Regions from separate parts of the Agarivorans sp. 2_MG-2023 genome, predicted to be linked through region 1. Evidence: predicted binding sites of a transcription regulator. Region 1 holds the regulator's gene; each other region holds the start of a gene.
The links. Region 1 encodes sigma-54, which starts transcription at its own class of promoters, with help from an activator protein. Its sites were predicted from a motif close to GTTGGCACGNNNNTNGNNT; they were not measured.
Positions count from the first base shown of each region.

Region 2: a site for sigma-54 is predicted at 1,267-1,285, ahead of Q4549_RS02920 (CmpA/NrtA family ABC transporter substrate-binding protein). Genes of this name have one in related genera too.
Region 3: a site for sigma-54 is predicted at 1,820-1,838, ahead of nifH (nitrogenase iron protein). Genes of this name have one in related genera too.

Region 1 is NZ_JAUORQ010000011.1:45,089-48,280, reverse strand. It holds gene lptB (LPS export ABC transporter ATP-binding protein) at 1-486, shown strand, start outside; gene Q4549_RS16260 (RNA polymerase factor sigma-54) at 537-2,039, shown strand; gene hpf (ribosome hibernation promoting factor) at 2,063-2,350, shown strand; gene ptsN (PTS IIA-like nitrogen regulatory protein PtsN) at 2,359-2,802, shown strand; gene rapZ (RNase adapter RapZ) at 2,829-3,192, shown strand, end outside.
Region 2 is NZ_JAUORQ010000002.1:46,996-50,187, forward strand. It holds gene Q4549_RS02920 (CmpA/NrtA family ABC transporter substrate-binding protein) at 1-1,211, opposite strand, end outside; gene Q4549_RS02925 (ABC transporter substrate-binding protein) at 1,582-2,283, shown strand; gene Q4549_RS02930 (FKBP-type peptidyl-prolyl cis-trans isomerase) at 2,350-2,970, opposite strand; gene Q4549_RS02935 (N-acetyltransferase) at 3,024-3,192, opposite strand, start outside.
Region 3 is NZ_JAUORQ010000001.1:515,146-518,337, forward strand. It holds gene Q4549_RS02190 (hypothetical protein) at 1-1,275, opposite strand, end outside; gene nifH (nitrogenase iron protein) at 1,884-2,762, shown strand; gene nifD (nitrogenase molybdenum-iron protein alpha chain) at 2,805-3,192, shown strand, end outside.

The sequences.
Region 1 (3,192 bases):
GGTTATCTTCCCCAAGAAGCCTCTATCTTTCGCCGTTTATCGGTAGAAAAAAATATTCTAGCAGTATTAGAAACCCGTAAGGATTTGGACAAAGAGCAGCAAATTGGCGCACTGGACGATTTGCTAGAAGAGTTTCATATTGGCCATATTCGCAAAAATCTCGGTATGAGCCTATCAGGCGGAGAGCGTCGCCGGGTAGAAATTGCCCGCGCCTTAGCCGCAGCCCCTAAGTTTATTTTGCTTGACGAACCCTTCGCTGGGGTAGATCCTATTTCCGTTATTGATATTAAAAAAATCATTGAACACCTGCGTGATCGCGGTCTAGGTGTATTAATTACCGACCACAATGTAAGGGAAACTCTCGATGTTTGTGAGCATGCCTATATCGTTAGTCAGGGTGAATTGATAGCCTCAGGTAAGCCACAAGAAATACTTGAAAACGAGCACGTGAAACGAGTTTATCTCGGTGAACAATTCAAGCTATAGTTAAAGTGCAGCTTAGAAAATAATATAAAAAGAAGGGATAGCGGTAGTTAATGAAAGCATCTTTGCAGTTGCGTCTTGGTCAGCAGTTAACCATGACCCCCCAGTTACAACAGGCCATACGCTTACTCCAGCTTTCAACCCTGGATTTACAGCAAGAAATTCAAGAGGCTCTGGAAAGTAACCCTCTGCTTGAGGCGGATGAGTCACATTCGAATGATAGTGACGCAACAGACGCTAAGTCAGCCAATGAAAAATCTACAGAAGCCGAATCTAGCGCCGACGTAGACAGCAGCCAAATGGAAGCTGGCGATGCCATTAACCAAGAAACTGTTTCTGATGACCTACCCGTAGACTCCACTTGGGACGATATTTATAGCGCCAGTTCCGCGCCAGCTAGCTCATCGAGCGGCAGTGGCGGTGGTGACGACAACGATATGTTATTCCAAGGTGAAACCGTTGATTCCTTACAAGATCACATGCTGTGGCAAATGCGCCTTACTCCTTTCAGCGAAGTAGACCAAGCCATTGCTTTAGCCATTATTGATGCAGTAGATGAATCAGGTTACCTCACACAGGATTGTGAACAATTATTAGATGGCCTCAATTCTAGTGACAATAACGACTTAGATGTAGAGCTTGACGAAATTGAAGCAGTACTAAAACGGATTCAGCATTTCGACCCCGTAGGCATTGCCGCGCGCTCGCTACAAGAATGCTTGTTAATTCAATTAAGTCGTTTTTCCCCAGAAACACCATGGCTAAATGAAGCCAAAGATGTGGTGTCTAACCATATCGATGTATTAGCCAATCGAGATTTTCGCTTATTGGCTCGAAAGACCAAGTTAAAAGAAGACCAGCTACGCGAAGTGATGCGTTTAATTCACACCTTAGAACCACGCCCGGGTAACGCTGTTGAGCCAAACCAAGCCCAATACGTTATCCCCGATGTTTCCGTAGTGAAGCGCCAAGGTCGCTGGGTGGTAGAGCTAAACCCCGATGCGATGCCGAAGCTAAGAGTAAACTCTCACTATGCATCCTTAAGTAAAACGTCTAATGCTACCGATACTCAGTTTATCCGTAGCCACTTACAAGAAGCCAAGTGGTTTATTAAGAGCATTGAAAGCCGCAACGAAACCTTACTCAAAGTCTCTAACTGTATCGTTCACCACCAACAAGCCTTCTTCGAATACGGTGAAGAAGCAATGAAGCCAATGGTGCTGAACGATGTGGCCGAAGCAGTAGAAATGCACGAATCAACGATTTCTCGAGTAACAACTCAAAAATTCATGCATACACCTCGCGGCATTTTCGAACTTAAATATTTCTTCTCTAGCCATGTGGCTACCGATGGCGGCGGTGAATGTTCATCTACCGCTATTCGTGCATTAATTAAGAAACTGGTTGCTGCCGAAAATACCAGTAAACCTCTCAGCGATAGTAAGATTGCTGATATTTTGGCAGATCAGGGGATCAAGGTGGCAAGACGTACGATTGCAAAATATCGTGAGTCTTTAGCGATACCACCTTCTAACCAACGTAAGAGCCTACTTTAAGGCCAATCAAGGGGACTATATTTATGCAAATTAATCTTACCGGACACCACGTTGATATTACTGAGTCTTTAAAAGAATATGTCCATAACAAGTTTGCCAAGCTCACTCGACGATTTGACCAGATAAACAATGTTCATGTCATCCTCAACGTCGAGAAGCTCAATCAAATCGCAGAAGCCACCTTACATTTAAATGGCGGTGAATTATTCGCTACCGCTGAACATTCAGATATGTACGCCGCCATTGATGGTCTCATCGACAAACTTGACCGCCAAGTTATCAAACATAAAGAAAAACTTAACAAACATTAGTCACCTCCATGCAAATAGATAAAGTACTAAGCTTGGATTGCACTCAAAGTGCAGTCCAATGCTCTTCAAAAAAACGCGCCTTAGAAATTATTAGTGAACTAGCCGCTGGCCAACTAGATACGACAGCTCAATGTATATTTGAGAGTTTGTTGAATAGAGAAAAAATGGGCAGCACCGGTATCGGGCAAGGCGTGGCAATACCTCATGGCCGCATTGATAAACAGCATCAAACAACCGCTGTTTTTTTACGTTGTGATCCCCCAATTGCTTTTGACGCCATTGACAATAAACCTGTTGATTTGGTTTTTGCCTTACTGGTACCAGAAGATCAGTGTAAACAACACCTCAACACCTTATCTCAAGTAGCTGAAAAACTTAACGATAAGCAAGTATGTAAACAACTTCGTTGTGCACAAAGTGATGACGAATTATACGACATCATGGTAGCCTAATACTCTAATCACCGTTAGGGATAGTCATGGAACTCATTATCGTGAGTGGGCGTTCAGGTTCAGGAAAAACCGTCGCCTTAAGAGTACTAGAAGATCTGGGCTACTATTGCGTAGACAACCTCCCGGTTGTGTTATGGCAATCTCTTATCGATAACTTAAAAAATACTTACTCTAAAGTAGCAATAAGTATCGATATTCGAAACCTCCCAGACGAACCTTCACCGATAGGCCAAATTATTCGCAACGCCGGCCCTGATGTGAATCTATTAAGCATTTTTTTAGATGCCAAAGACGAAGCGTTGATCCGCCGTTACAGCGAAACTCGGCGAGTTCACCCGCTGAGTCAAACTAATTTGTCTCTGGCGGAAGCGATTGAATCGGAAACCGAGC
Region 2 (3,192 bases), on a different contig from region 1:
TTTGCCGCTGTCGCGTAAATGTCTGGACGGTAAACCTTTTTGGCAATATCCATGTACCAAGAATCTGGTTTGTTATCTGAAATTTGTCCCCAACGACGCATTTGCGTTAAATACCAAATTGCATCGCTGTAGTAAGGGTAAGTCGCGTTGTAGCGGAAGAATACGTTAAAGTCTGGCACTTCACGTTTGTCGCCTTTTTCGTACTCAAAAGTACCGGTCATGCTGTTAGCAATAACGTCGTAATCGGCACCCACGTATTGGCTTTTAGACAAAATTTTCACAGCTTCTGGACGGTTCTTGTTGTTCTCTTCGTCTAACCACTTAGCGGCGCGAATCATCGCTTTAACGACCCGAATGTGAGTATTTGGGTATTCATCAGCCCAGCCTTGACTCACCCCAAATACTTTTTCTGGGTTATTTTTCCAAATCTCGTAATCGGTAACAACCGGTACACCAATGCCTTTAAATACTGCTTGTTGGTTCCAAGGTTCGCCCACGCAGTAACCGTAAATAGTTCCGGCTTCCATAGTAGATGGCATTTGCGGTGGAGGTGTCACCGACAACAGGGCATCTGCGTCAATTTTGCCTGAGGTATCACCTTTATGTGGCGCATAATAACCAGGGTGAATACCGCCAGCCGCTAACCAATAACGTAGTTCGTAGTTGTGGGTAGACACTGGAAACACCATGCCCATATTGAACGGCTTGCCTTGCTCAATGTAACTATCAACAACCGGCTTTAGCGCGTCGGCTTTAATCGGGTGAACGGGCTTGCCGCCTTCATGAGGCACATGTGGTTTCATTTGCGCCCAGATATCGTTTGATACAGTAATCGCGTTACCGTTTAAATCCATGCTGAAGGCTGTAATAATGTCGGCTTTAGTACCAAAACCAATGGTTGCACCTAGTGGCTGACCCGCTAGCATATGAGCACCATCTAGCTCACCGGTAATCACCCTATCTAATAAAACCTTCCAGTTCGCTTGTGCTTCTAGCTGAACATAAAGGCCTTCGTCTTCGAAGTAGCCTTTCTCATAAGCTACCGCTAACGGCGCCATGTCGGTTAACTTAATAAAACCAAATTTTAAATCTTCTTTTTCAGGCTCTCCCACTTCGGCATGAGTAAAGCCAATAACACTGGCCGAGAGCACAGCTGTAGCAATGGTTGTTTTAATAATTTGTTGTAAGTTAACTGTGATTAATTTTTGCATCCCTGCTCCTAAGTACCTAGTTTGAAGTAATCATAAGGTGTTAATACTTAGTAGGTAGCCAATCACGTGCCAAGATCTAGATCACATTTTTTTAACGCTATAAATCATCAACTTAAAATTATTTATACCCCTTAAGTGGTATTTATATTTTTTCAATGAATTCACTAACTTAGACCACCGTCGCACAACTTTGGCGCACAAGAATAGAGATAGTACGTAAGGCTATACCGTTACTTATCAGTGTTTTCGAGTGAGAGACAAAACCCCAAGTCATAACGATTCATAAGGAAATAACCCGCTATTTAGGTGTTCGACTATTTTGTTTTTCGTCTCTATAATCTACGAATTGTATTAAAACAAGTTAAGAAATATGAAGAACCTTGTATTCTATTTGTTGTTTTGCTTGATGTTATCACCCACCCTATCCGCTAAAACGTACCGTACAACCCAAGTGATTAGCGGGCCGCTCGCAGAAATGGGGCAAGCTTTATTAATTGAAGCATATTACCGCGCGGGAGAACGCGTTGTATTTGAGTTATTACCCAGCGCAAACGCCTTGGAGGCAACCAATAGCGGCGTGTACGATGCGGAGATGTTTCGTATCGACAATTTACAGACTAAGTACGCCAATTTAATTCAAATTCCTACCAGTTACTTAAGCTCAGAGAATGTGGTTTTTACTCGTTTAAGTGATCTAAAAGTGGAAGGATATGAGAGCTTAAAACCCTACAGCATTGCTTATCGCAGTAGTTTAAAGGCAGCTGAAATAGCCACCTTAGGTTTTCCCAAAACTAACCAACTTCAAGACTTAGATTCAGCCTTAAGATTTATGAGTATAGGTAGAGCAGACCTAGTGGTAGAAGAACGCTGGTTAGGCCTAAAGCGTATAAAGGCGCTTAAGCTCAACAATGTTAGCTTAGTTGAACCACCTGTTGACCAATTAAAGCTCTATCATTATGTACATAAAGATCATGTCGAACTAGCGGCAAAACTCGATGAGGTATTTAAACAGATGCTTAAAGATGGCAGCGCTCAATCAATCATTGAGAGTGTATTGAAAAATGTAGAGTAATTCAGGTGGGTCATTCTATACAAAAAAACCGGCCAATGGCCGGTTCTTTAAGAAGGTTTATAGCTATTAGCCAAGAATAGCTAATAACTCAACTTCAAATACTAATGCTGCAAACGGAGGAATTGCCGCGCCAGCACCTTGTGAGCCATATGCTAGCTCTTGAGGGATGTAAAGTTTCCACTTGTCACCCACTTTCATGCGTTGTAGTGCTTCGGTCCAGCCTTTGATTACGCCGTTCACAGGGAACTCTGCAGGTTGACCACGCTGAACTGAGCTATCAAATACTTCACCAGAAATTAAAGTACCTTCATAGTGAACTTGTACTTTACTGCTAGCGCTTGGAGTTTCGCCTTCGCCTTCAACAAGTACTTCGTACTGAAGACCCGTTTCAGTTTTGTTGATTTCAGGACGTGAACCATTTTCAGCTAGAAAAGTTTCGCCTTCAGCCATTGCTTCTTTATGCTGCTCAGCTTTTTTAGCTTCGATATCTTTAGTGATTTCTTGGAAAGCCGCACCAATTACTGCTTCGTCAAGTTGTGGTTGAGCACCACTCATCACATCACGAATACCATCTAACATGGCATTTAGCTCTAATCCGTCGAATGCTGCGCGCTCAATTTGCTCGCCAATTTGAAGGCCGTAACCGTAACTTGCTTGCGCTGCTGCGCCTTGATATTTATCGCTCATTTCAACTCTTAAATCTAATCAATAAAAAGAGCCAAAAGGTTAACATAAAGTGGCTAGAAAAACCGCGAATCAGTGGCTAAATGCGCCTTTTTTTGCACAAAATCACTACCAGAAAACGCCACTTTACGAAGCTCTCCGTCAAAGGTAAAACCTAAATGGCGGTAAAAGCCCTCGGCATGCTCGTTATCTTGCATCACCCAACAATGTAACCGCTTCACATTC
Region 3 (3,192 bases), on a different contig from region 1:
TGAGTTTGCAGTAGCAATGTTACCGGCAATATCTAGTGTATTAGCGGTAATGCTTAGTGTCCCTTCGGCCAGTGAACTTAAATCTACATTGTTAATCTGCCAGCTATTGTTGCTAACGGTGGTTTCAAAGTTAAGCTGTCTGCCATTGCCATCATTTACGCTGACGCTAATGCTTTGACCGTTCTCAATATTCGCTACGTCACCAAATAACCTTGTGGTGGTAACTTCCAAGGCGTTTATGTAGTTGTCGCCTAAGCCATCAATATAGGCTTCTATACTTGCTTGGGTATCTTTTGTAATTGTAGATGTTGCTGTTGCTGGATTACCTGCAATATCTATAGCATTTGCGGTAATGCTTAGCTCACCATCTTGTAGACCAGATAAATCGTTATTGGCAATTTGCCATTGGTTGTTAACTACCGCGGTAGTGAAATTAAGCTGGTTACCAGCAAGATCGGTAATTTGAACAAATACGGTTTGTCCGTTTTCTATGCCAACTATGTCACCGTGCAAAGGAGTGGAGGATTGCTCATACTGATTAACATAAAGATCTCCTTGGCCATCTATTTCAGCTTCTATAGTGGCCACTACATCTTTAATTGTTGAATCGCTAGCCTCTACAAATTGACCAAAGTAATCCGTTACGCTGGCATTTACATCTATCTTACCCTCACTCAACAGCTGAATGTCTAAGCCTTGGTATTGATAGCTGTTGTTGTCGACCACTGCATTTACGGTAATGGTTTGTCCGCTAGCGTCAGTAAGGGTGATTACCACCACTCGGCCATCTTCAACATCAACGGTGTTTCCTTGTATTACTACCGAGGGCACTTCAAATTGGTTTTCGTAGCCATCACCACCGTCAATAATATTTACTGTTATAACGGCATCGTTACTCAAGGGGGGGATAGCATCGGCCTGAGCCCCTTGGTTTTCAGTGGCGCTAATACTTAAATCACTATTCTGGGTAGTAAAACCCGCTTCTGGAAGTGTCTCATCTAAGGTTGGTTGCACCCTAACTACAAATGAAGCGCCTTGACTAGATGGGTTGGTACTATTGTTAGTGGTGTTTGGAGAATAGAGGGGAGGAGCTGCGGTCTCGCTATCTTCCGCAGTTGTTTCCAATAGCGGATTTTTAGCTAACTCATTAATGACGTTTTTTACTAACGGAACACTGGTGTCGACTATTTCAGAAGGCGTTACTTTCACCCACTGACCATCGGCCATCACTTTCCAAATTTGTCCTTGTATATCTACGTAGACAACTGGCTTCATCCTTTAGCCCTTACTGTAAACAATATCTGTCTAACATAATGTTTAGCACAAAATTTTTACTAATGAGTAATTAGTAAACTATTTACTTAAGAAAGTCGTTATCTACTGCGGTTTAGCCGAAAACCAGGCAGCAATAAACACTCTTTAAAGGGGCTTTATAGGCGTTTAAAAGGCGGATATTTGTTCAAATCTCCTAAAAGCATTATTTAGTCGCTTTGAATTTACATAGATTTCATTCTTACTATTTTTATTAATTTTTAGTCATTTTCTTGTGTGCACCATTTAACCCGGCTTGATGTGCTACTAAGACTTATTCCTTAATAGACATTAAGCGCTGCTAATTGCTTGTGTTAATAGGTCACAAAATTAGTTTTAGCTCATGCGCTACACCATCCAAATTACCGAACCATCCCTCCAATACGCTAGTCACTTTTGCTACAAACGCGACATTTGCTCGAGCGATTGTCAGCTAGTTCAATTGTTTAAATACACTCGAAAACACATTAAATCCATATATTACAGTGCTTTACATTTTTTCTGAAGGCTTGGAACAGTATTCGCAATAGCTACTGCGGGAACCGTTAATCAAGCTAATAGGAAGAAATATTATGGCTATTCGTCAATGTGCAATTTACGGAAAAGGCGGTATTGGTAAATCTACCACTACTCAAAACTTGGTTGGAGCTTTAGCGGAAGCGGGCAAAAAAGTAATGATTATTGGTTGTGATCCTAAGGCGGATTCAACGCGCTTAATCTTACATGCAAAAGCGCAAAACACCATCATGGAAATGGCTGCAGAAGCTGGCTCAGTGGAAGACATCGAGTTAGAAGATGTACTTAAAGTGGGCTATGGCGGTGTTCGCTGTGTTGAGTCTGGTGGCCCAGAGCCAGGTGTTGGTTGTGCTGGTCGTGGTGTTATTACTGCCATTAACTTTTTAGAAGAAGAGGGCGCATACGAAGAAGACTTAGACTTTGTATTTTACGATGTACTTGGTGACGTTGTGTGTGGTGGTTTTGCCATGCCTATTCGCGAAAACAAAGCGCAAGAAATCTACATTGTTGTATCTGGTGAAATGATGGCGATGTACGCCGCTAACAACATTTCAAAAGGTATTTGTAAGTATGCTGCTACGGGTAGTGTGCGTTTAGCAGGTCTTATTTGTAACTCGCGTAAATGTGACCGAGAAGATGAGCTAATTGAAGCACTAGCCGCCAAAATCGGTACCCAAATGATCCACTTCGTACCGCGTGACAACGTAGTACAACAAGCTGAAATCCGCCGTATGACGGTAATTGAATATAACCCTAAGTGTAACCAAGCCAACGAATACCGCACGTTAGCCAACAAAATCATTGAAAACCAACTGTTTGTTGTTCCTACACCGGTAACGATGGACGAGCTTGAAGAACTATTGATGGAATTCGGCATCATGGATGAAGAAGACGAATCAATCATTGGTCAAACAGCTGAAGAAGCAACGGCTTAATCACTCATCTTAGTGAATATATCAATGCTATAGGAGGCAGCAATGTCAGATAAAAAAGCAGAGACTCAAGCGCTGATCGATGAAGTGCTAGAAGTCTATCCAGAGAAAGCTAAAGCTGATCGCAAAAAGCACTTAGGTGCTAATGACGGCGAAGCCGGCAGCTGTATTACCGCTAACCGTAAATCATTGCCCGGTGTAATGACCGCGCGTGGTTGTGCTTACGCAGGCTCTAAAGGGGTAGTGTGGGGACCAATTAAAGATATGGTACATATCTCTCATGGTCCAGTTGGCTGTGGCCAATACTCACGCGCTGGGCGTCGTAACTATTACACCGGTTACACGGGTGTAAATAGCTTTGGCACCATGAACTTCACTTCTGATTTCCAAGAGCGTGACATCGTGTTTGGTGGCGATAAAAAGCTAGCGACCA